DNA from 3 places in the Butyrivibrio sp. AE2005 genome. Region 1 is predicted to be linked to each of the others. Evidence: riboswitches for the same ligand, from Rfam matches in the RefSeq annotation. Region 1 holds a riboswitch; each other region holds the start of a gene.
The links. Region 1 has a riboswitch for cyclic di-GMP ahead of DL92_RS0104375 (hypothetical protein). Riboswitches for the same ligand answer to the same signal wherever they lie in the genome.
Positions count from the first base shown of each region.

Region 1 (7,432 bases):
AGCAAACATGACATTTCCAAGAGCCGTTGAGATACCGCCGATATCAACCTGCTTGGAAACCTGAATATTTGCAAAAACAACTGCAAGTGCCATCCATGTATAGAGCCCCCACTTTCCAAAAAGCTTGTCCATTACAAGGACTCCCGAAAAACATACGATAAGTTCCAATATGCCCAATAATAAATTCATTTTCTATGACCTTTCTTTAATAATAAAAGTTTGTATCAAATAATTGCGCAGGGAAAATCAGAAACAAAAACAGAAAAAGCTCTGCGAATGTACGCAGAGCTATCAGAATGCATGATAATACATGTTATTTCCAATCAGCCCTGGTTTTGTTTAACGACAGGATGGTGCAAACGAACTGTCGGGTCATTACTGATATGACCTTGGGTATAGTACTACGAGTTTTGGGCGGTGTCAAGACGTGTTTTATTTCGTATATTATTTTTCTTAATGATAATCATTGACACTATTTCTAAAACATGGTATAAGTGTACTAGGAGTGTTAATACACTATTACTAAACAATAACCCCCCCTTAACATATTTATTCAATCTATTACAGCAAAAGAAAGTATAAAGATATGAACAGACACATGGCAGCACAACCGGCACAATTCATGCCGAACAATCGCATAATAAATTTTAACGAAAGTAAAAATATAAGGCAACGGAACCAAACAAAAAAAACTGCTCCAAAAAGGAAAAACAAACTCAAAAAAAATGTAATTTTTCTTTTTATAGAATTAATCATACTGATATCACTCGGAGCACAAGCATTCCTGATTTTATCCAAAAAAAGTAACGTTGAGATTGCTGCAGAGACAAAAATTCCATCTTGGATAGATGTTCAACTTATAGATCAAGGCAACCCATCAAGAAGTGGTGTGATTCTTGAAGGTATAAATGACATTGTAATCCATTATGTCGGTAACCCAAGGACTACCGCACAGCAGAACAGAGATTTCTACAACCAGCAGGATTCAGATGTATGCTCACATTTTGTTGTAGGAATGGATGGCGAGATAATAATGTGCGTTCCTCTCACTGAAAAGTCCGCTTCAAGTAATGACAGAAACAAAGACACCATTTCTATTGAGGTATGCCACCCGGATGTCACAGGCGAATTTACAGATGAGTCTTACCAGTCTCTGATAAAGCTCGTAAACTGGCTCAGAGCAACATTTAATCTCAGTACGGACCATGTTATAAGGCATTACGAAGTTACCGGAAAAGAGTGTCCGATGTATTATGTAAAAAATCCGGAAAAGTGGGATCAGTTTAAGGCAGATCTAAAGGCTGCCGAAGAGGGAAAAGAAGTTACAAGTACATATCCCAAGCATGCATCTGAAGACGACATAAATTATGGTCTGGATGATAGTGATGATACTGAAGATGATACTGAAGATTATTCTGCGGAGAATAGTGAGGATGTAGATTATAGTGAATCTAATGATTATTATGCAGATAATGCGGAATATATAGAGTATTCGTATGAGACACCGGTTGAGGAGTATGAAGAGATTTATTATTAAAAGAGTGTGAGTTGGGGAATTGCGAGCGGCTATGCGATGATGGCATAGTGCGAGCGCCCATACAAGAAAAAAGCACCACATCGTACATTGCTTATAAATAATCAGTACGATGTGGTGCTTTTTCTCTTGTCGTCCGTTGTCGCAAAGCTCTGCCAAGCGCATAATCAATCACGCTCCTTCGGAGCTTTTCAAAATAAAAAAGAGAACTGCCCTTTCAAGCAAGCTTGAGGGCAGTTCTCTTTTTTATTTTGACCACTACGTGGCGATTGATTATGTGCTTGGCGAGTTTTGCTCGTTATCGCTTACATCATCCCCATACCGGGTCCCCCAGCGGGCATTGCGGGAGCGGGTTCTTTGATTGTTGCTACGGCTGCTTCTGTTGTAAGGAAGCTTGATGCAACGGATGTAGCGTTCTGGATAGCGCTTCTTGTAACCTTGGCAGGATCGATGATTCCGTCCTTAACCATGTCTACGTACTCTTCTGAGTATGCATTGAAGCCTACGCCGACTTTGCTCTCTTTAACCTTGTTAACGATAACAGATCCGTCAAGACCTGCGTTGTTAGCGATGTGGAAAAGAGGAGCCTCAAGTGCCTTAAGAACTACGTTAGCACCTGTCTTCTCATCTCCCTCAAGGCTTGCTGCAAGCTTCTCAACTTCCTTAGATGCGTGGATATAAGCCGATCCACCACCGAAGATGATACCTTCTTCTACAGCAGCTCTTGTAGCGTTGAGAGCGTCTTCCATTCTGTACTTAGCTTCTTTCATTTCAGTCTCTGTTGCAGCACCTACTCTGATAACGGCTACACCGCCTGCAAGCTTAGCAAGTCTCTCCTGAAGCTTTTCTTTATCGAAATCTGATGTTGTATCTTCAATCTGCTTCTTGATCTGAGCAACTCTTGCTGCGATCTCATCTTTCTCTCCAAGACCGTCAACGATTGTTGTCTTCTCTTTTTCTACCTTGATGCTCTTAGCTCTTCCGAGGTCATCAAGTGTTGTATCCTTAAGCTCAAGGCCAAGGTCTGAAGAAATAACCTTACCACCTGTAAGGATTGCGATATCCTCAAGCATAGCTTTTCTTCTGTCACCGTATCCGGGAGCCTTAACCGCTACTACATTGAATGTTCCGCGAAGCTTGTTAACGATAAGTGTTGTAAGAGCCTCACCGTCTACATCCTCGGCAATGATAAGGAGCTTAGATCCTGTCTTAACGATCTGCTCAAGAAGAGGGAGGATATCCTGAATGTTTGAAATCTTCTTATCTGTGATAAGAACATAAGGATCTTCAAGATTTGCTTCCATCTTATCCATATCTGTAGCCATGTATGCTGAAATATATCCTCTGTCAAACTGCATTCCTTCTACAAGGTCAAGCTCAGTCTGCATTGTCTTTGACTCTTCGATTGTGATAACGCCGTCGTTTGAAACCTTCTCCATAGCGTCAGCGATCATCTGTCCTACTTCATCATCTCCAGATGAAACAGCGGCAACTCTCATAATCTGATCCTTGCCCTTAACCTTTGTAGCCATCTTTCCGATTGCTTCAACAGCGCACTCTGTAGCCTTCTTCATGCCCTTTCTGAGTACGATGGGGTTAGCACCTGCAGCAAGGTTCTTAACACCTTCATTGATCATTGCCTGTGCAAGAACTGTAGCTGTTGTTGTTCCGTCACCTGCTACATCGTTTGTCTTTGTAGCAACTTCTTTTACAAGCTGAGCGCCCATGTTCTCATAAGCATCTTCAAGCTCGATCTCTTTTGCAATTGTAACACCGTCGTTTGTGATTGTAGGTGCACCGTATGATTTATCAAGAACTACGTTTCTACCCTTAGGTCCGATTGTAACTCTGACTGTATCTGCAAGCTTATTAACGCCTTCCACCATAGCTGTGCGGGCGTCTGCGCCGTACTTAATTGTCTTTGCCATTTATTTATCCTCCGAATGTGTTTGATTATTTAATGATAGCAAGTATATCGTTCTGCTTAACAATAATGTATGTTACATCATCAAGCTTTACTTCTGTTCCGGCATATTTTGAATAGATAACATTGTCACCCTTCTTAACCTGCATAGTAACTTCTTTACCGTCAACTACTCCACCGGGTCCGACAGCGATAACTTCTGCCTGCTGAGGCTTCTCCTTCTCTGCTCCGGGAAGTACGATTCCTGATTTTGTTGTCTCTTCTGCTTCAAGCTGCTTTAATACAACTCTGTCTGCAAGTGGTTGTAATTTCATTACAAATGCCTCCTTTATATGATGGTTTGAATAATCTTTTTAATTGTTAGCACTCTTTTAAGTTGAGTGCTAACCTCTAAGAACATATATTAGTGACTTCGCTTTATATGTGCAAACGCGAATATAATACCATATTTATTATATTCGCGTTTTTTCTTTCATATTCTCTTTTTTTCTCTCTTTTGCATCATATACTTTTTTATGGCTTAAAATACGTAATCGCAACAATCTTATCATCCACTGCAAACGTGATTCCGCAGTCCTTGAAATCATAATTCATGATATGGCTTCCCTCATCAGCTTCACTTGAAGGCTCTCCGTAAGCGGCTCTTAATTCTTCTTCCGTACTTCCGACGGAAATGCCTTTGGAAGTCTTTAAGTTCTCATCATGAACCGTAAGCTGTGCAGGCTTTTTAACCCCATCGACCTCTTCAGTGAAAAGAATCATTCTATCGGTATCAATATAATAGATATTTCCGGAATTATCGCCCGTCTGATTATCTTCCGTACTGATAACACTCAGTATCGTTTCAATATCATCATTTATTGAAGCAACTTTTCCGTTGTATTCAAAAGAACCGGCAGGAAGCTCAGGTTCCTCGGAAGTTGCTTCCGTAGCCGCTTCTTCTCCCGAAGCTCCATCGGATGATTCTTCCGAGCTGCTTTCACTAAATAATCCTTCTATGTCAATATCCTTTTCATCATTGATAAAAGACTCAACAAATTCACCTATATCGGATACTTCCTCTATATCCGGTAATCCCTCGATTTCGGGCAGTCCCTCTATTTCAGGTAGCTCATCACATCCGGAAAGTGCGAACATCAGCACTGTTGCCATTAAACATGTCAAAATTCTTTTTTTCATACAACCAACTCCCTTTCAAAAACCCCAACTAACAAAAAAGACCGCACAAACAGCAGATCACCCCGCTATTTTGCAGTCAAACCATCTCTTTATATAAATATAAAAGATTTACGACTTTGCGCCCATACATTGCTATATGTTTGCCCTGTTTTATATATGTTAATTTTAACATAACTGTAAAATATTATCAATCTCAGCCACCCCATATCAGGCATTCTCCTTTATTTGCAAATATTTCAGCCTTATAATCCACTTTTATGGCACAAACTCTTGCATCATTCGGAAAAATTATTTATAATCATTTTATTAACATATATTTTACAAAAATGTAGAGAAACTTCGTCTCTAAGATTGGAAAATGCTATGGAAACTAAAATAATATTCATCAATGATGAACTTACATCGCATAAAAAAGAACTTGAGAGCTGCAGAAAAGAGATCAATGAACTCCTGGCAAAGTTCGAAAAAATGGAGCTTGATCCCGCCAACAAAAGCTACGTACGCATGATGGCAGCCAAGATCAACATAACAATGCACGATATTGATTCAAATATCCGAAAGATATCTTTTGCATATAATATCGCGGAGCAGTATGCCGAAAGGCTCATCAACTATTCATATATGAAAAACACGCTTCTTACGAATGATACCGAAGATGAAAGTCCGGATACAAAGCATTCCCAAAATTGAATGTCAAAACATCAAAAAAGCTCATAATAATACCTCCTGCCAACTTCTAATGACAGGAGGTTTTATATACCTAAAATATTTACATAAGTTTCTTTCGTCCGAGCATTTTTCTGATCATGCCCTTGGACATCTCAAAGCCAAGCGATCCCGAATTAACAACAATCATATCTTCAGGCGCGCCCATAAGATCCGATGCTTTCCAGATCCAGCCGCCCCACTCTTCCTGGGAATAAACCTTATTAAATTCATCCCAGTCGGTAAATACCGGAGTTGCGTTAGTTTCATTCTTTCCGCTTCCTTTGGAAAGGCAGGGAATGGAAATCTTTGTCCCCTTTTTCACCGAACCCTTTGCATCAATTCTTTTGGCAATCTGGTCCATCCCTTTGACAGGCACCAGAAACGAAGCACTTCGAAATGTTTTGACTATATCTTCTTCAAGCTTCTTAAGCATTTCTTTTTTCCCGTCATAATCGGCACTGTAAAGGCGTTCTTCCTGGAACTTTGCCACCGAGCGGAAAAAATCCGGATTCATCACAGGACGGTTTATTGCAGGCGTCTTGCTAAAATCCGGCGCCGGGATTATTTCTTCGCTCTTAATAGATATCGCAGAATATGCCAGGATATCTACCTGAAAAACCTCTACTCCGCGCATATAAGCCGAGATACCAAAGAATCTGAACAGATCGCTGTGAGGTATTTCAGTTACTTCAAATGTTGTTCTGAACTGTTTCATAAAGTAACCGACACATTCATCGGCATACTCTCTTTCCGTAAAAACCCAGACCCTGTTTCCGTCATCGATAAACGGCGAATGAGTTATCCTGTCTGTAACCGTCCAAAGACATTCCGCTGACTTAAGCCTTTCTATTATGATCTTCTTAAGTACGTCTATTGCCTTAACAAATCTGACTGCGTGCGCATCCTTCTTCTTTAAGGTATCCTTGCTTATACCTACAAATAATCCCTTTTCGACTGCATAACACGCATTTGAATGAATCGTAATAATATCCTGGATTGGGAGCTTTTTAATCTCCTTCATGGTTTCTGTTTCATCCGGACTTATCCTTGGCACATACCTGTCACTTATGGCATGTGCATGCTGTGTTCTCTCTTCTCTTGTCATTAATAAAAAAATATCCCTTTTGTCTTTTGCTGTTTCTTCTGCTACGTTATTAGGAAATTAATTATATAAACTTCCTATTAACATCTTACCATGTGCGCCCTCTTATAGCAATAATTAGCCCTCTTAAAACCTGCCATAATTATTTCATACTCTTTTAATAATAAATAAATTGCATCCACGGCACTTATATTACATAATACTGTTAAGAAAATGTCGTTTTCAAAACATGGATGTTTTGAGTTTACAGATGTATCGCATGTACAAGGAGGGCAATGTTATGAGCACAAATATATTTAACAGTCTATCGGGCTCATACAATTACATGTCCGATATGAGCAATCTTATTTCGGATTATTCAAGCATAAAAAACGGCTCTTACAGGTCGCTTATGAAATCATATGTGAAAAAAGTCGGCAATCAGGCAGCACTTGATGCATATCGCGAAACAGGAAGCACTGCAAACGTTTCTGTTTCAGATCCCGACAAGGCTACAGATTCAAAGAAAGTAACTTCTACATCAAATACCAAAGACACAAGCAAAGTTACTACAGACAAATACGAGAAATTCAAATCAAACTGGCTTGATAACCAGCTTAAACAATATGAAAAAGACGGCAGTAAAACTACTGCCGCCGACACATCTGTATCAATTGATACAACAACTTAATTTGTTTTATGCGGAATCTCTTTTCCCGCAAGATCGATATAGTTCTCTTTAAGAGCTATAGCCCAGTACTTTTCCGGAATATCCGGCCATTTAACTGCTCCGCGCTCCTGCTCGCACAATCGCATGGCGCGGAGCATAACTGTTTCAGTAAGATCTACTCCCGTCCTTATCGTGTGCATCGCAAGTGCGGCCCAGGCAGGTGCAATATTGCAAAGGCCCGACTCCTTAAATTCCTTTAAAATTTCTTTCCTGTTATATTCAAGCTGAATAAGCTCTTCTTCCCATGTCTTCCCGTTTCCGTGAAGAATGCAGAAC
Region 1 covers NZ_JMMD01000003.1:187,588-195,019, reverse strand. The annotation lists gene DL92_RS0104395 (queuosine precursor transporter) at 1-189, opposite strand, end outside; gene DL92_RS18185 (peptidoglycan recognition protein family protein) at 890-1,537, shown strand; gene groL (chaperonin GroEL) at 1,840-3,462, opposite strand; gene DL92_RS0104380 (co-chaperone GroES) at 3,488-3,772, opposite strand; gene DL92_RS0104375 (hypothetical protein) at 3,972-4,637, opposite strand; cyclic di-GMP riboswitch class I at 4,706-4,792, opposite strand; gene DL92_RS0104370 (hypothetical protein) at 5,001-5,327, shown strand; gene DL92_RS0104365 (SseB family protein) at 5,407-6,450, opposite strand; gene DL92_RS0104360 (hypothetical protein) at 6,728-7,117, shown strand; gene DL92_RS18180 (metallophosphoesterase family protein) at 7,114-7,432, opposite strand, start outside.

Region 2 (7,432 bases), on a different contig from region 1:
ATTCATCAGCCCTTATCAAGCCTCCATCTATTCCAAAATTAAGAACAGGACTTATTCCATATAACCTTTTATACTTGCCGAGTACTTCCATATATTCCTGTTTGTTGCTTATTCCTTCAATCTCTTTTCTTACATTTTCAAAATCCTTATCGGCATCACTTACAGATGCATCATAAGATACAATCTGATCGTAATAATCTGCAATCAAATCTGCATCCGGTGAAGTATGAACCTCTTCACTTTTTATCTCATCTATGATTTCAAATAACCTCTGATCAACAATCTTGTTGCAATCATCAAACGCTCCAAATCCGTATTTGGGATCGATATCTGCCTCCCTAAGAACTTCTGCATTTACATAGCCAAAAAAGTCATCCTGAGGCCGAATTTTCGTTGCTGCTTTACTTTGTGTACTGTTGTTGGCTTCATTGCCAACTTCTTTGGCCTGAACATCCGCTCCGAATATCGAAAAAGCCAGAGCCGATGCAATGGTCACTCCAACTGTAAGACTTCGTATTCCTTTCTTCATATTCATTTCCCTTCCTGAAAATAATTTGTTATCCGGATAAATCTTTAATTGATAGTACTTTATCTATCGTACTATGCTAGAAGTAGTACGACTGTCATAGTATTAATACTACGCCCGTCGTAATATGTCAAGAATTATATGCATTAAGATTAAAAATATTTTTCACCGACAGTACCGAAGTCTATAGTGATATATTATCGATACAGTTCTTAAAAGATCCTTAAACAAGAACGCTTTCCTATAACACAAAAAATGTCTGCCTTCCCAAAAACAATTGGAAAACAGACATTTTTTAATATTTAATTGCAAAGACTCACTTCATACGCTTGTATTTCTCTTCAAATTTCTTTTCAAATTCATCGACCGGCATTGGCATATCGAAGTAGTATCCCTGGAACATTTCGCATCCGAGCTCTTTGAGAAACTCTAGCTGTTCCTTTGTTTCGACACCTTCCGTAATAACACCCATTCCCAGCTCGTGAGCCATGTCGATCGTGTAGTTAAGAATCACCTTTGCCCTGTTCTGATTCTCGGTTTTTCTCAAAAATCCCATATCGATCTTGAGGATATTGGCATTTATGTCTTTTAACATATTAAGAGATGAATATCCGCTTCCAAAATCGTCAATCTCGACCACAAAGCCATCTTTCTGAAGTCCCAGGATAAGATCGGCACACTTGGAAACATCTGTGGTCACAGCAGTCTCCGTAATCTCTATATTGAAATGGCGGGGATTGATGTCATATTCTTTTACAAGATTATTGAATTCTTCCCTTATATCGATGTAGTAAAGGTCCTTTGGCGAAACGTTCACCGATATGGATACACCTTCCATCTCGGTTCCTTTCCAGTAATCGAGCTGTTTAGCCGCAAGTTCCCATATATATCTGTCAAGCTTGTATATAAGATCAGCCTTTTCAAGAACAGTTATAAAAACTCCCGGCTGGATGATACCATTCTCCGGATGTATCCATCTTGCAAGCGCCTCAGCGCCAAACAGTTTTCCGTCGGCGTAAACCTGTGGCTGAAGGTATATTCCGAACTGCCTGTTGATAATGGCAAAATCAAAGCTTGAAAGGATTTCTTTTTCCAAAAGAGCGTTGATAAGCATATCATCGCTGTACCACGCTATCTCGCATACTCCGTCCTTGGTGATCGATTTGCACGCCATGTATGCCCTGTCGCACATGAGCGAAACATCCATATCCTTGTCTCTTATCTCATACACTCCAAGCTGGATATGCACGGAATAAGACGTGCTCGTAAGGCGGTTGGTGACTTCTTTTACAGCACTCTTAAAGCTTGCCTCATCGAATCTCTCCTTCGGCAGGCAAAGAGCAAACTGATCACCGTTTATTCTTCCGTAAACATCTTCTTCTCTGACTCTCTGCGATATGGCATCCGCGATGTTTACAAGGATATCATTTCCTTTGTCTATTCCAAAGAGCTGATTTATAAGCTTAAAGTCTCTGATATTGGAATAAACAAGTACAAACTGCCTTTCCTCGGGCGAATTCTGGAAAAGATTTCTTACAGCCCCGATAAATCCCTCTTTGTTATAAAGCTGTGTGAGATCGTCATGCGTAAGCCTGTACTGCTCACCGTACTCGCCCTCAAGCGAATCGGAAATATTCTGAATAGAGTAGACACTTCCTATGATCTTGCCGCTCTCATCGTGAACCCTTCTAAATCTTACGCGATAAAGGCGCTCTTTTCCCGTAGAATTATAGATCCTGCACCAGGTCGTAGCATCCGCCTCTATACCAAGAGACCTTTTCCACGCTTCAAATGCCTCATACAAAAGATCCAGATCTTCCATGACATAAAACATGCTATAGGCTTTTCTGTTTGCATAGACGCATTTTCCGTTGTTATCGAGGAATATATACCCGTTATCATCTTGCTGAACACCATAAGAAATAAGTTTAAGAAGTTCTTCAGGATCTGATTCTTTATTATAAAAATATGCATTTTTACCAAAGATTTTTTCAGTATTCATATTTTAAATTTTATAATATTCTGATAATTTATTCCAGCAAAAAACAGAAACACCGATAATTAATTCTGATAAAGATTATATATTTCCAACGTTCATAACTGTTCCGACAGACACATAATTGTCAAGAACCGCTCTGTAGTCGGTGCCATCTTCTGCTTCGGGCGTAAACACGCCGTCCACCATGTATCTGGCTCCGCCGTTCTCTAGTTTCTCAACTTCTTTGTATCCGTCCTTATAGACCATGCCGCGCGACACTTCGCGGTCATAGAGAATGCCTTTACACTCTGATAGTGGACAGAACGGGAAGTTAACGTTATAAATCTTTCCGGGAACAAATTCTGTATCTATGAGTTTTTCTAAGATCTCGTAGAGATATTTGTCGGATACTTCGTGACATTCGCCTGCGCCTTCGGAAAAAGCGATTGCGGAAACACCCTGAAACTCAGCCTCAAAAGCCGATCCGCATGTAGCCGAATACTGAATATCCGAGGCAACATTGTACCCAAAGTTTATTCCGCAAAGTACCACCGTAGGCCCGCCGGGAACTATAGTTGTGCAACCGAGTCTTACGCAATCCCCCGGAGTTCCGCTACATGAGTATGCATGAACTTCATGTTCGCCATCAACAGGATATTCCACAGGGAATATATCTATCGCATGCCTAAGGGTTATACTGTGAGATGCCGCACTCCTCTCGCTTTCAGGAGCCACGATCCATACTTCCCCGAATTTTACCGCCTCTTTTACAAGTCTTAAAAGTCCCTCGGACTTTATTCCGTCATCATTGGTTATGAGAATCCTTCTAGTCATTCTGTCCTTTCTCCACTATCAGTTCCTTACAGCCCATCTCATCTTGGTGGATTTGCTTCTGGGATTTATCCTGCACTCCTCCGCGGACGGCCTTATCACATCTTCTGATATCTCGCTGTATATGCCGGCTTTTTTATGCTCTTTAAAAGACTTCTTAACAAGCCTGTCTTCTCCCGAATGAAACGTAAGTATCGCCACTCTTCCGCCCTCGTTAAGTATTGACGGAAGCTTATCAAGAAAAGAATACAGCACTTCAAATTCACTGTTTACATCTATTCTGAGCGCCTGAAAAACTCTGGCGCAACTCTTTTTTATCGTTACCGCTTTTTCCTCTTTAGGAACCTTCCAAAGCGCCGCTTCTATCGCCTCACGAAGCGCGGTTGTCGTATCCATGGGATTGCCTTTTTTCATTAGCGAAAAAACTTTTTCCGCAATCTCTTCCGCATAAGGTTCATCTGAGTTCTCTACAAGCATACCCACAAACTCTTCTTTGGTTATGTTGTGAAGGCGCTCAGCTGCCGATTCTCCGCTGTCCGGATTGAGCCTAAGATCAAGAGGCCCGTCAATCTTGTAAGAAAAGCCCCTTTCAGGGTTATCTATCTGCATGGAAGACACTCCAAGATCTGCCAGAACAAAATCAAACTTTCCGGCTTCATCACACACTTTATCTATATTCTCAAAGTTCATCTGCCTGAACTTGAATACATCCTCTCCATATCCTGCGTTTCTGAGCCTCTCTACAGTCTTCTTCGATTCTATCGGATCGATATCAAGTCCGTAGATACAGCCTTTCCCCTGCAGTTTTTCAAGCATCTTTGAAGTATGTCCGCCGTACCCAAGCGTACAATCAAGCCCCTGCTGTCCCGGCTCTATCTGCAAGAAATCCAAGATTTCTTTTACCATAATGGAAATATGCATCCCCGCAGGCGTCGAACCCTTGGATATTACATGCTCCACCACATCCTTGTACTTCTCCGGATTGTGCTCCTTGTACTTCTCTTCAAACTTCTTGGGATATTTTCCCGAATAACGAACTCTTCTCTTATGCTGCTTTTCTTCCACACTCTTCTCCATTCGCTGTGATTTTGGTGTATTTGCTTTGTTTTTTGGTGCATCCGCTTTTATTTCGGCGCATACACTGTGATTTTGCTACATCTTCTTTTGGCCGGCTCCGGCAGGTCAAAAAACAATGTACTAAAGTGTAGTGTATCATATTTTTGCAGGATTTTTAGCCCGATCCGGTCGCAAAATCCTTTTTTTGACTAATAGAGCAAAAACATATCGAATTAGTCACACTTTTCCCCGGATTTCCAAGGCCACAGTGACTAATACATTTGATAACATTTGTTATAGTCAAAATCTCCCCTTCATTTCCTCATCTAGAACTCCAAAACTCCCTATTTTCAAGAAAAAATGTGACTAAGGAGCTCCGTAACGCTCGAATTAGTCACATTTCTTACAAAATCACACTACAATATCAGTAAACAGAATCAATATACAAATCGTCGATTTCTTGTCTTATCTCATTCTTATATTGTTCCGTAGCTATTTCCTGTTCAAGAAGATTGATTGCTTCTTTAAGATTGTCAGCACGCATATTGTCTAGATATTCCAATATCTTTGCTATGACAGTTTTATCGTTATATTTTTCGGGAATAAAGCCAAATATTTCAGGATATTTATCTATGCGTTCTTTGCGCATTTTATCAAGCTCAGAAATATTCATTTTTATTTCTTCAGTAATCTTCACAATTTTATTAATGGCTTTTCTCTTTACTATGATTGCCAAAAGTATACCGACTCCAACTCCGGCAAATAACAACCCTACGAAAAACTTTGCCAAATTTTGATCCGAATTCAGTTTAGCAAGAAACTCCGGGCTCGCGTAAAATACTAATTCCATGATTCCGCAATAAATTAATTCATAACCAAAGTATCCGATCAAAAACCATTTAATTGCTGCACCAACGCCTCCATGAGCTCTAATTTGGAGTTTTGTATTTTTATAGTCGTAATCACTTAATAAAAATTCTTCCTGATCATCAAGATCGCTAAATTCGTTCTCATTCAGCTTGTCATAAGCTTTTTTCAATGCATCTCGTAATTCTTCTTTGTTCATTTCATTGCCTTTTTTCATACCTCAATCAGTCTCCTCTTCGTTAGCCTTTGTTTTAATATAAAAAGCGCAAAAAAAGCGATACCTACGCATCGCAATAAAACTGTAACTGGCTATCCTTTCGGACCCTATAGCTTTGCGTCATTAGATTTCTCTAATTTTGCCCTTAATTATTCAAGAATAAACGGGATGATACTTTACCCAGAAAAAAAGACTACAAACTTAGATAATACTATGTTTGTAGCCTTATTATTCAATCGGAGTGACGTGATTCGAACACGATTGAAAAATCTCAAAGCCCGCACGGAAAGGAGGTTTGACAACACCGACTGACCGAAAGGTCAAACAACTGGTCAAACAGTTTCTATCGACTTCCCCATACAATTCTCACATCAATGTCTTAGGTATGAATAACTCCATTTATAGAACACAAAATATTTTTTTCTTTTGCAAGTTTAATATAATTCCGAGCATTATTGTCATCCAACAATAAATTGCAATTATTTCTACAACATGAATCTAATATTTGCAATTTCTGCTTAGCACTGTACTTATACTCTTTCTGGCGAAGGAGTTCTGAATTCTTATCAAATACCAACACAGTTTTAATAAGCTCCACATCCTGCCCAGGCATATATTTTTCTTTACCCTGAACATTTCCGTCAGACTCATCTATCCATGTACTGATGCAATACTTCGTGATATCAATGTCTGAATTCACTCTAATTTTTGCATTGTATATCCACCCCAACATATATCCTTTATTCAAATCTGATATAAGTATATCTACATTATTAAGCTTACGATTTGATTTTTGAGGATCATATCTCAAGATTATAGGACAGCTATTGCTAATTAGAACATCTCTATTGCTGATAAAGTTTCGAACTTTCTTATACATTTTGGAAGTTGTCGATATGACATTGGGGACAATCTTCGTACTGATAGATTGCCCATCAGCAATGTCTCTATACAACTTCTTTGGTGTTCTGTATCCATTAGAATTATAGATTTGCTTTGATATTCCTATCAGATGTGGAAAATTATCTGTCTCACCAATAAGGATAAATCCATTCCCATTGTATGTAACAACAATATAAAAGCTTTCAAGATAATAAGTGGCAAATGCCTGAGCGCATTTCCTGATATCTGTAATGTCCATGATTATCTCCAAAAATAAAGTAAAGCTCTTGGCCAGAGCCAAAAGCTTTACTATCGGCAATCGTTCACGATTATTTTTTAAGCAGGGGAGTGCCCGGTTCAGCCGACGTGAATCCCTCAGCAAGTGAGCCTGCATATCTTTTAATACAATAGACCTATATGATACATTATCACCACAACAAAGTCAACTTTTTCTAATTAAATAATACGATAAAGGATACTGTTTTACAAGCAATAACAGCATTCTTCATAGAATTTTAACACATCGATATAACTATCTCTTTCCAATTCTCAGCCCAATTGTCCTTTAAAACGCAAACATGTTTTTTCTATCAACTCCTAGTCGATTAATAAAGAATGTTTCCTCATAATCCCTTCTGTCAAATATGGTATTAGCAACTTGCTTTTCTAGTTGCATAGCATTTCCCCATTTATGTTAGTTTACGCATTTCCACGTCATTATAACATTCCATGACCACAAACAAAAAGAAGAGAAGCAAAGGATTTCCTGCTTCTCTCTGAATATATCCGTATAAAACCTGTTACAGTATACAACTCTGCTATCTAACAAACTTGTCTGCATATTCGATAATTTTAAGAAATTCGCTTATATCCTTAGAAAGTGCATCATCCACGTTAGCCTTAATGCTATTTGGATATTGTGCATTATAAGCAGGTCTCATCATATCTTCATACGAGGTTATCAACTTGTTGACAGCATTTTTGTCGGAAAGGTCTGTGTTTCTAATGTTGTCACGGATGTTTGCAATAAGATTCTGATTTGTTGCTATATCTGTGCTCGCATACTCATTAGTTG
Region 2 covers NZ_JMMD01000011.1:66,719-74,150, forward strand. The annotation lists gene DL92_RS0109605 (M13 family metallopeptidase) at 1-529, opposite strand, end outside; gene DL92_RS18875 (putative bifunctional diguanylate cyclase/phosphodiesterase) at 843-2,528, opposite strand; gene surE (5'/3'-nucleotidase SurE) at 2,604-3,338, opposite strand; gene rsmH (16S rRNA (cytosine(1402)-N(4))-methyltransferase RsmH) at 3,357-4,412, opposite strand; gene DL92_RS0109625 (hypothetical protein) at 4,816-5,475, opposite strand; cyclic di-GMP riboswitch class I at 5,556-5,629, opposite strand; gene DL92_RS0109630 (PBECR4 domain-containing protein) at 5,855-6,616, opposite strand; gene DL92_RS0109640 (hypothetical protein) at 7,176-7,432, opposite strand, start outside.
Region 2: another riboswitch for cyclic di-GMP. It lies ahead of DL92_RS0109625 (hypothetical protein); the one in region 1 lies ahead of DL92_RS0104375 (hypothetical protein).

Region 3 (7,432 bases), on a different contig from region 1:
GAGTGGTCTACTTACTGTAAACCTTTAACCATAGTCTACTGTTATTAGACCATATTGTCAACCCCAATTTCTTGCCTTTTTTATATCCGCCGAGTTTGCGATGGAGATATGATCTAAGAGGATTGGCTGAGGCTTTTAGTTACACTCGTTGACAGTCATGGCATAAAAAAGCAGAACCCTACATTCTTCGCTCCAAACTCGCCCATAAATGGGCTCAAACAAGTGGAGCGAAAACAGAATGTATGATTCTGCTTTTTCATGCTCATGGCTGTATCAACTCGTGTAAATAAAAACCTCAGCCAATCCTCTTTAGATATATACTCTCCATTCGCAAAATCTCAGAAAAAAAACAAAATATAGCCTTGAATGTCAATACACGCGACGATTTCGAAAAATATTCTCAAAAGCCCGATCGCCGGTTCTACGGCGTGGCTACTTTACGCTGTCTCGGATTTCATGCCGGTGTAGAGCTGGTAATATCTCTGCTTCTTGGCGATGAGTTCGTCGTGCGTACCCTGCTCTACGATGCGTCCCTGCTCAAGGACAATTATGCAATCACTGTTCTTGACGGTTGAAAGCCTGTGTGCAATTACAAAGGTCGTTCTGCCCTTCATAAGCCTGTCCATACCGTCCTGAACAATCTTCTCTGTTCTCGTATCAATCGAAGATGTAGCTTCATCAAGGATAAGTACCGGAGGATCTGCAATAGCTGCTCTTGCAATAGCAAGGAGCTGACGCTGTCCCTGTGACAGATTGGCTCCATCACCTGTAAGCATAGTGTCATAACCCTCGGGAAGCCTCTTGATAAAGCTGTGTGCATTTGCAAGTTTTGCTGCTGCGATTACTTCCTCATCAGTTGCATTAAGCTTGCCGTATCTGATGTTGTCCTTAACCGTACCCGTAAATAAATGCGTATCCTGAAGCACTATTCCGAGCGAGCGGCGAAGGTCCGCTTTTTTTATCTTATTGATATTGATGTTGTCATATCTGATCTTACCGTCCTGAATGTCATAGAATCTGTTGATCAGGTTTGTTATCGTGGTTTTTCCTGCTCCCGTAGAACCTACAAAAGCAATCTTCTGTCCGGGTGTTGCATGAAGAACGATATCATGAAGAACCATCTTTTCATCCGTATACCCAAAGTCCACGCCGTTGAAAGTTACATCACCCTCCATCGGCTGGTAAGTTGTCGTATCGGTAGCCTTGTGATAGTGCTTCCAAGCCCAGTGACCCGTATGATGATCGGCCTCTTTTATCTCGCCGTTCTCCTCAATCGCATCGACAAGCATTACGTAGCCGTCATCTGTCTCAGGCTGTGCATCGAGAAGCTTAAAGATACGATCCGCACCGGCAAGAGCCATAACTATCGAATTAAGCTGCATGCTGACTTGGTTAATCGGCATACTGAAATTTCTGTTAAATGTAAGGAAGGATGCAAGCGCACCAACTGTAAAGCCTACGGCAATATTATCAGAAAGAGCTATCGCACCGCCGACCATCGCACAGATAACATAACTTGTATTTCCAAGCTGTGCGTTTATAGGACCAAGAGATCCCGAAAAAGCATTAGCCTTAAATGCACTGCTGCAAAGAGCTTCATTAAGCTCATCAAACTTCACAATACTCTCAGACTCGTGATTAAATACCTTAACCACCTTCTGTCCCGTCATCATCTCTTCAATGTAACCGTTAAGCGCACCGAGGTTCTTTTGCTGCTCCACAAAGTTTTTTCCCGAAGCCTTGGTAGCCATAGCTGAGCAAAAAAGCATAACTCCGACCATAACAAGAGTCACAAAAGTAAGCGGTATGCTAAGAATAAACATTGAAACAAGCACGCTGACAATCGTAATTCCGCTGTTGATAAGCTGGGGAATACTCTGGCTTATCATCTGTCTGAGCGTGTCGATATCGTTTGTATAAATTGACATGATATCGCCGTGCGCATTTGTATCAAAATACTTGATGGGAAGGCTTTCCATATGGGTAAAAAGCTCCTCACGAAGTCTTCTGAGCGTTCCCTGATTGATATATACCATTACTCTTGACTGAACGTATGCCGACAATGCACCGAGAGCATAGAAAATCGCAACTCTTCCTATAGCACCAAGAAGCGGCCCGAAATCATTGCTTCCGCTGTCGAGCATTGGCTGTATATACGAGTCAATAAGACTTTTTGTAAAAAATGTTCCCTGAATATTTGAGGCAACCGTTATAAGTATGCACACCAAAACAGTAACCATGTGCACAGGATAATATCTAAACACATAACCCATGAGCCTTTTAAAAAGAGCTCCGGGATTTTCAATCTTAGGCTTTGGCATGCCGCGTCTGTTACCGCCGCCCGGCCCTACTTTTATCTCTTTTGCTTCTTCTGCCATAATGAATCCTCCTTAAGCCTGCTTATCAAAGTCTGCATTTGCACCACCGGTCTGCGATTCGTATACTTCTCTGTAAATAGTGTTATTCTCAAGAAGCTCTTTGTGTGTTCCAAAACCGCTGATCTGACCGTCATCCATGACGATTATCCTGTCGCATTCCTGAACGGACGCGATTCTCTGTGCAATGATAAGCTTGGTAGTTCCGGGTATTTCCTCTGCGAACGCCTTTCTGATCTTGGCATCCGTAGCTGTATCAACCGCACTTGTTGAATCGTCGAGAATAAGTATCTTGGGCTTTTTAAGAAGCGCTCTTGCAATACAAAGTCTCTGTCTCTGACCGCCTGATACATTGGCACCGCCCTGCTCTATATATGTGTCATATCCATCGGGCATTCTCTCAATAAATTCATCTGCACAAGCCATCTTGCAGGCTCTTATGCAATCCTCTTTTGTCGCGTTCTTATCGCCCCATCTGAGGTTTTCTATTATAGTTCCGGAGAAAAGAACATTCTTTTGAAGCACCACGGAAACCTGATCCCTGAGTGTCTCCATATCATAATCTCTTACGTCGATTCCACCTACCTTAACGGCACCTTCAGTTACATCATAAAGTCTGCTGATAAGGTTAACCAAAGAAGACTTGGCAGATCCTGTTCCACCGATAATTCCGATTGTTTCACCTGACTTGATATCAATATTGATGTCTTTTAAAACAGGCTCTTCCGAAGTCGTATTGTATGCAAAAATTACATGCTCAAAACTGATGCTTCCATCGGGAACTGCTGTGATCGCGTTTGGCTTATTTGTGATATCGGGTGTCTCTTCCAAAACTTCTGCGATACGCTTTCCGCTTGCCTGTGCCATAGTGAGCATAACAAAGATAATTGCAAGGAACATCATACTCATAAGGATATTCATGCAATAAGCCAAAAGTCCCATGAGTTCACCTGTTGTAAGGCTTCCCGCAACGATCATGTGCGCGCCGACCCAGCTTATCAGAAGGATGCACACATAAACGGTAGCCGTCATCATAGGTCCCATCTTAATAACGTTCATCTCAGCTCTTACAAACATGTTGTAAATGTTTCCGGCAGCTTTTTTGAACTTATCATTCTCATAGTCCTCACGAACATAAGCCTTTACCACTCTGATCGCGGAAACATTCTCCTGAACACTCTCATTGAGTTCATCATATTTTTCAAAAACTTCTTTGAAATAAACAGTCGCCTTACTCATGATAATAGCCATGAACGTGGCAAGAACACCTACAGCCACGAGATAGATCGTAGCAAGCTTGGGGTTGATCATAAATGACATGATCATCGCGCCAATAACGGTCGCCGGCGCTCTCATTGCCATTCTGAGAAGCATCATATATGCATTCTGAATATTGGTGACATCGGTTGTAAGCCTTGTTACAAGGCCCGATGTAGAGAATTTGTCTATATTGGAAAAAGAAAAAGTCTGAATATTATCGAACATAGCCTTTCTGAGGTTCTTTGCAAGACCTGTAGACGCCTTCGATCCGTAATACGCTCCTCCAAGTCCCGCAGCGAGTCCAAACAGAGCGATCAAAAGCATCATAATGCCCACTCTGAAAATATACGCCATGTTCTCTCCGTATATACCGTTGTCGACAATCTTTCCCATAAGCTTTGGGATGATCATCTCCGCCGCAACTTCACCGATCATACAAAGCGGCGTCAAAACGGATACGAGCTTATATTCTTTTAGTTCTTTACCTAACGTTTTTATCATAGTCTCTCTCCTGTTGTAATCTTCAATCAAGTATTATATAACTAAAAAAAATTGTGTTCAATTGATTTTATAGTTATTTAAGATTAAAAAAGCACCTTCTTTCATCACCGGATCTGGTTTAGAACCATCATCCAAGAAAGAGGTGCTTTCTATTTTTAATCGTAAATCAATTTTTTAAAGCTGAGGATCAGGAGTATTCGGTGTTCCTTCAGGCTGTGGTGCAAGAACAACCGGTGTTCCTTCAGTTTGAGGAGCAGGTGCGACAGGCATTCCTGCAGGCTGCGGTGCAAGGATATCAAGATGATATCCGGTTTCATCGTAAGCTGCCTGTATCATAACATCATGGTCAAATATATTCCTGAACCTGAAGTCTTTTCTGGTTTTGTATGCAATAGCTGCATCATCTCCCTGCTTATAGTAGTCAACAGGTTTTGAATGATTGTGTCTTTCAACAATCTTGCAACCGGCATTCATTGCTGCGTGGTAAAGAGCGCTGCTTATCTTACATACGCCTCCGCCGTAATCATATCCTCCGACAACATGTGCTATAACATATCCTTTTTCAGGTGGTGTTCCCCTTCCGATCGTGCTTGCGTATGAGAATGTCTCTCCCGGTTTTACAATATATCCGTTTATATATCCGCATGCGACTCTCGCATTTACGTTATTTGCATCCTCATTAGCGGGATACAGCATGATATCTTCATGACCGATGCTTGCCCAAGCTATATTTTCAGGTGCCGGAGCCGGAGCTTCAGCAACAGGTGCTTCGCTTACAACTTCCTCTGTAACTGCATTATCTTCAACAGGATTCACCACTTCTGCGCCGGCTTCAACTGTTTCAGTAATTCCTTCCTGATCTCCCGGAGCAAATGTTTCTTCCATATGTACAAAAACTTCTTCAGGTGATGATGAATTATTTCCATATCCGATGATTGTTGCGCACAGCACCGGCACTGCGATTGCCATAGTAATACTTTTCTTTCTCATTGCTTGCACGTAATTCCTTTTTTCTAGATTTTTCCAAATAAAAAATAGCGATACTTACGCATCGCTATCAGATCAATTGCAACTGGCTGTCCTTTCGGACCCTATAGCTTTGCGTCATTAGATTTCTCTAATTTTGCCAATAATTATCTATATATAGTTCTTTTTTTATTAAAACAGAGTAATTATACCGTAAGGTCCGATTAAAGTCCATAATGAAATTTATCATTCTGCAATTTCACTTCAGCTATATTTCACTCAACGCACTTTACATAAAAAGATTAATTATACCTGTCAAAATTAAAGCATATGAAAGCAACCGCAATAACATTGATAATATTCCCCTCGCCCCTCTTAGCAATCCAAGTGTAGCAGCTCCAAATAGAATCAAACCTATCCCACCAGCCAATCGACCAACAATATTTATATCAACAATTGATAATTGAGATATATATATTACAAACAAGCATGCTTCGATCGCAGCAACAAAAAAAAGTATCCTTTTAATAATTTCGAAAGAGTTACCTTCTTTTTCGCCGGATAAAAGCTCATATGAAACACATTCATATATCCCTTTTTTTATTCTTATACATGTAAATGCACAATCTTTTTCCTTTGCAGGCATATTTTGTGTAAATAAAATTCTGCCTCCTTCAAATTCGCAATAAGATTTTACATTCGGCATAAAAGCATAATTTCCCAGCATTAAATCCGTATATTTTATTATCTTGTATTCTGTGGCTTTTAGTTCAAAAATCTTTTCTTTATTATTCCTTATATTTTTTTCTGAGAAATATCGATATACAGATCCCGCAAACAATATAAAATATAAAAAAAAGAATGTTCCTGCAAGCTCTATATCCCACCTGCTCTCATCAAACATTGATGGATTAGAAGTAGTCATTATATATATACAAACAAACGCTCCCAGTAAAGAAGCTATTCCCAGTAAGGCAATCTGTACTTTGGCAATATTTTTATGGTAATTCTTTAACGGAATAACTCTAAGTATAAAAGCAAATGTAGCTATTAGAAGTTCCAATGCTATTATTGTTGCTATCGTTACTATATACATAACTTAACCCCCAAATACTTCTGATGTAAAACTTACCACTGCTTTTGGAGCATCACACAATGCATCAGAAGCAAGTTCTGCTATATCTTTTCCGATTGCCATCTCCATGAGAGAATTTGCCGCCCAAACCACACCTACGCTAACAGCTCCTACTGCCAAGACCGGTGCACCTGACCCGAGTATAAATCCTGCCAATGCAGTTCCACCAATTGATAAAACTACATCTACTCCTGTTTCAATTACTGACTCAGCCACTACTCTTCCATTTGTCATCTCAACACCTGATATGCGTGCCTGTTCCTGTTCTTCAAAATTATCAACCACATTAAATGCAAAATCCGCAATGGCTCCAGCCCACTTTACTCCTGCTTTAAAATTCTTTAGTTTTGCAGCACGTTCTGCTTCTCTTCCTACATTTTTTAATGCTTGTCCAGTTAAGTCATCAGCATTTTCTATAGCTTCAGCCCCAGCTTTTTTTACATTCTTGAATAAATATGACTCTGCATCATACTTTAAAGATCTTTTTGCAACTTCTCCTCTGCTTACGTTTTTTAATTCAGCACCTTTTTCAGAAATAAGTTCAAGAAAACTTCCCTTTTTAGCACTCGAAAAAAGCATACCATTTGCTTTTTTTATATCTCCACTGTAAACTAGTGTGCTCGCCCAAGTCGCGAACGTAGTCTCAACATCCTGCACTAGCTTAAACCCTGCTACTCTTTTAGAACCTTTATCATTATCTGAAGTTGCAATATCATATACATCAACGCCAAATTTACCTTCGGCTCCGACAGACTTAGTAATCCCCTTAATAAGACCTTTTATGTCAGCATCTCCGGCAACGGCACGTCCGATAACCTTCTTCTGTGCCTCTGGATGTAGTTCCTTAAGAACCTCCTCGAAAGCCGTAACTTCAGGTGCAGATAGCTCATCCATCCTATTATTTAATATATCTTTTAAAACATCAAGATTATATGCACCGTTTCCATCTTTCCACTTTTCCTTGCATTTATCAACCATGGAAACCTGATTACACAGTTTTTCTATGCCGTTTTTCCAAAGCGGGTTATAAAAGAATACAAATGATTTAGTAGAAAAATCTCTTGAAAGTTCCTTAAGTCCATTTGTTGCTGCTGTCCTAATAGACACACTATCCTTAAATAAACCTTTTGAGTCAGTTTCTATCTGATCAAACTTCTCTTCGAGTCCTTTCCAGTAATTGTATTCTTCCTCATAA
Region 3 covers NZ_KK366042.1:45,805-53,236, reverse strand. The annotation lists gene DL92_RS0115125 (ABC transporter ATP-binding protein) at 438-2,378, opposite strand; gene DL92_RS0115120 (ABC transporter ATP-binding protein) at 2,391-4,136, opposite strand; gene DL92_RS20480 (VanW family protein) at 4,311-5,126, opposite strand; cyclic di-GMP riboswitch class I at 5,201-5,274, opposite strand; gene DL92_RS0115110 (hypothetical protein) at 5,392-6,198, opposite strand; gene DL92_RS0115105 (hypothetical protein) at 6,202-7,432, opposite strand, start outside.
Region 3: another riboswitch for cyclic di-GMP. It lies ahead of DL92_RS20480 (VanW family protein); the one in region 1 lies ahead of DL92_RS0104375 (hypothetical protein).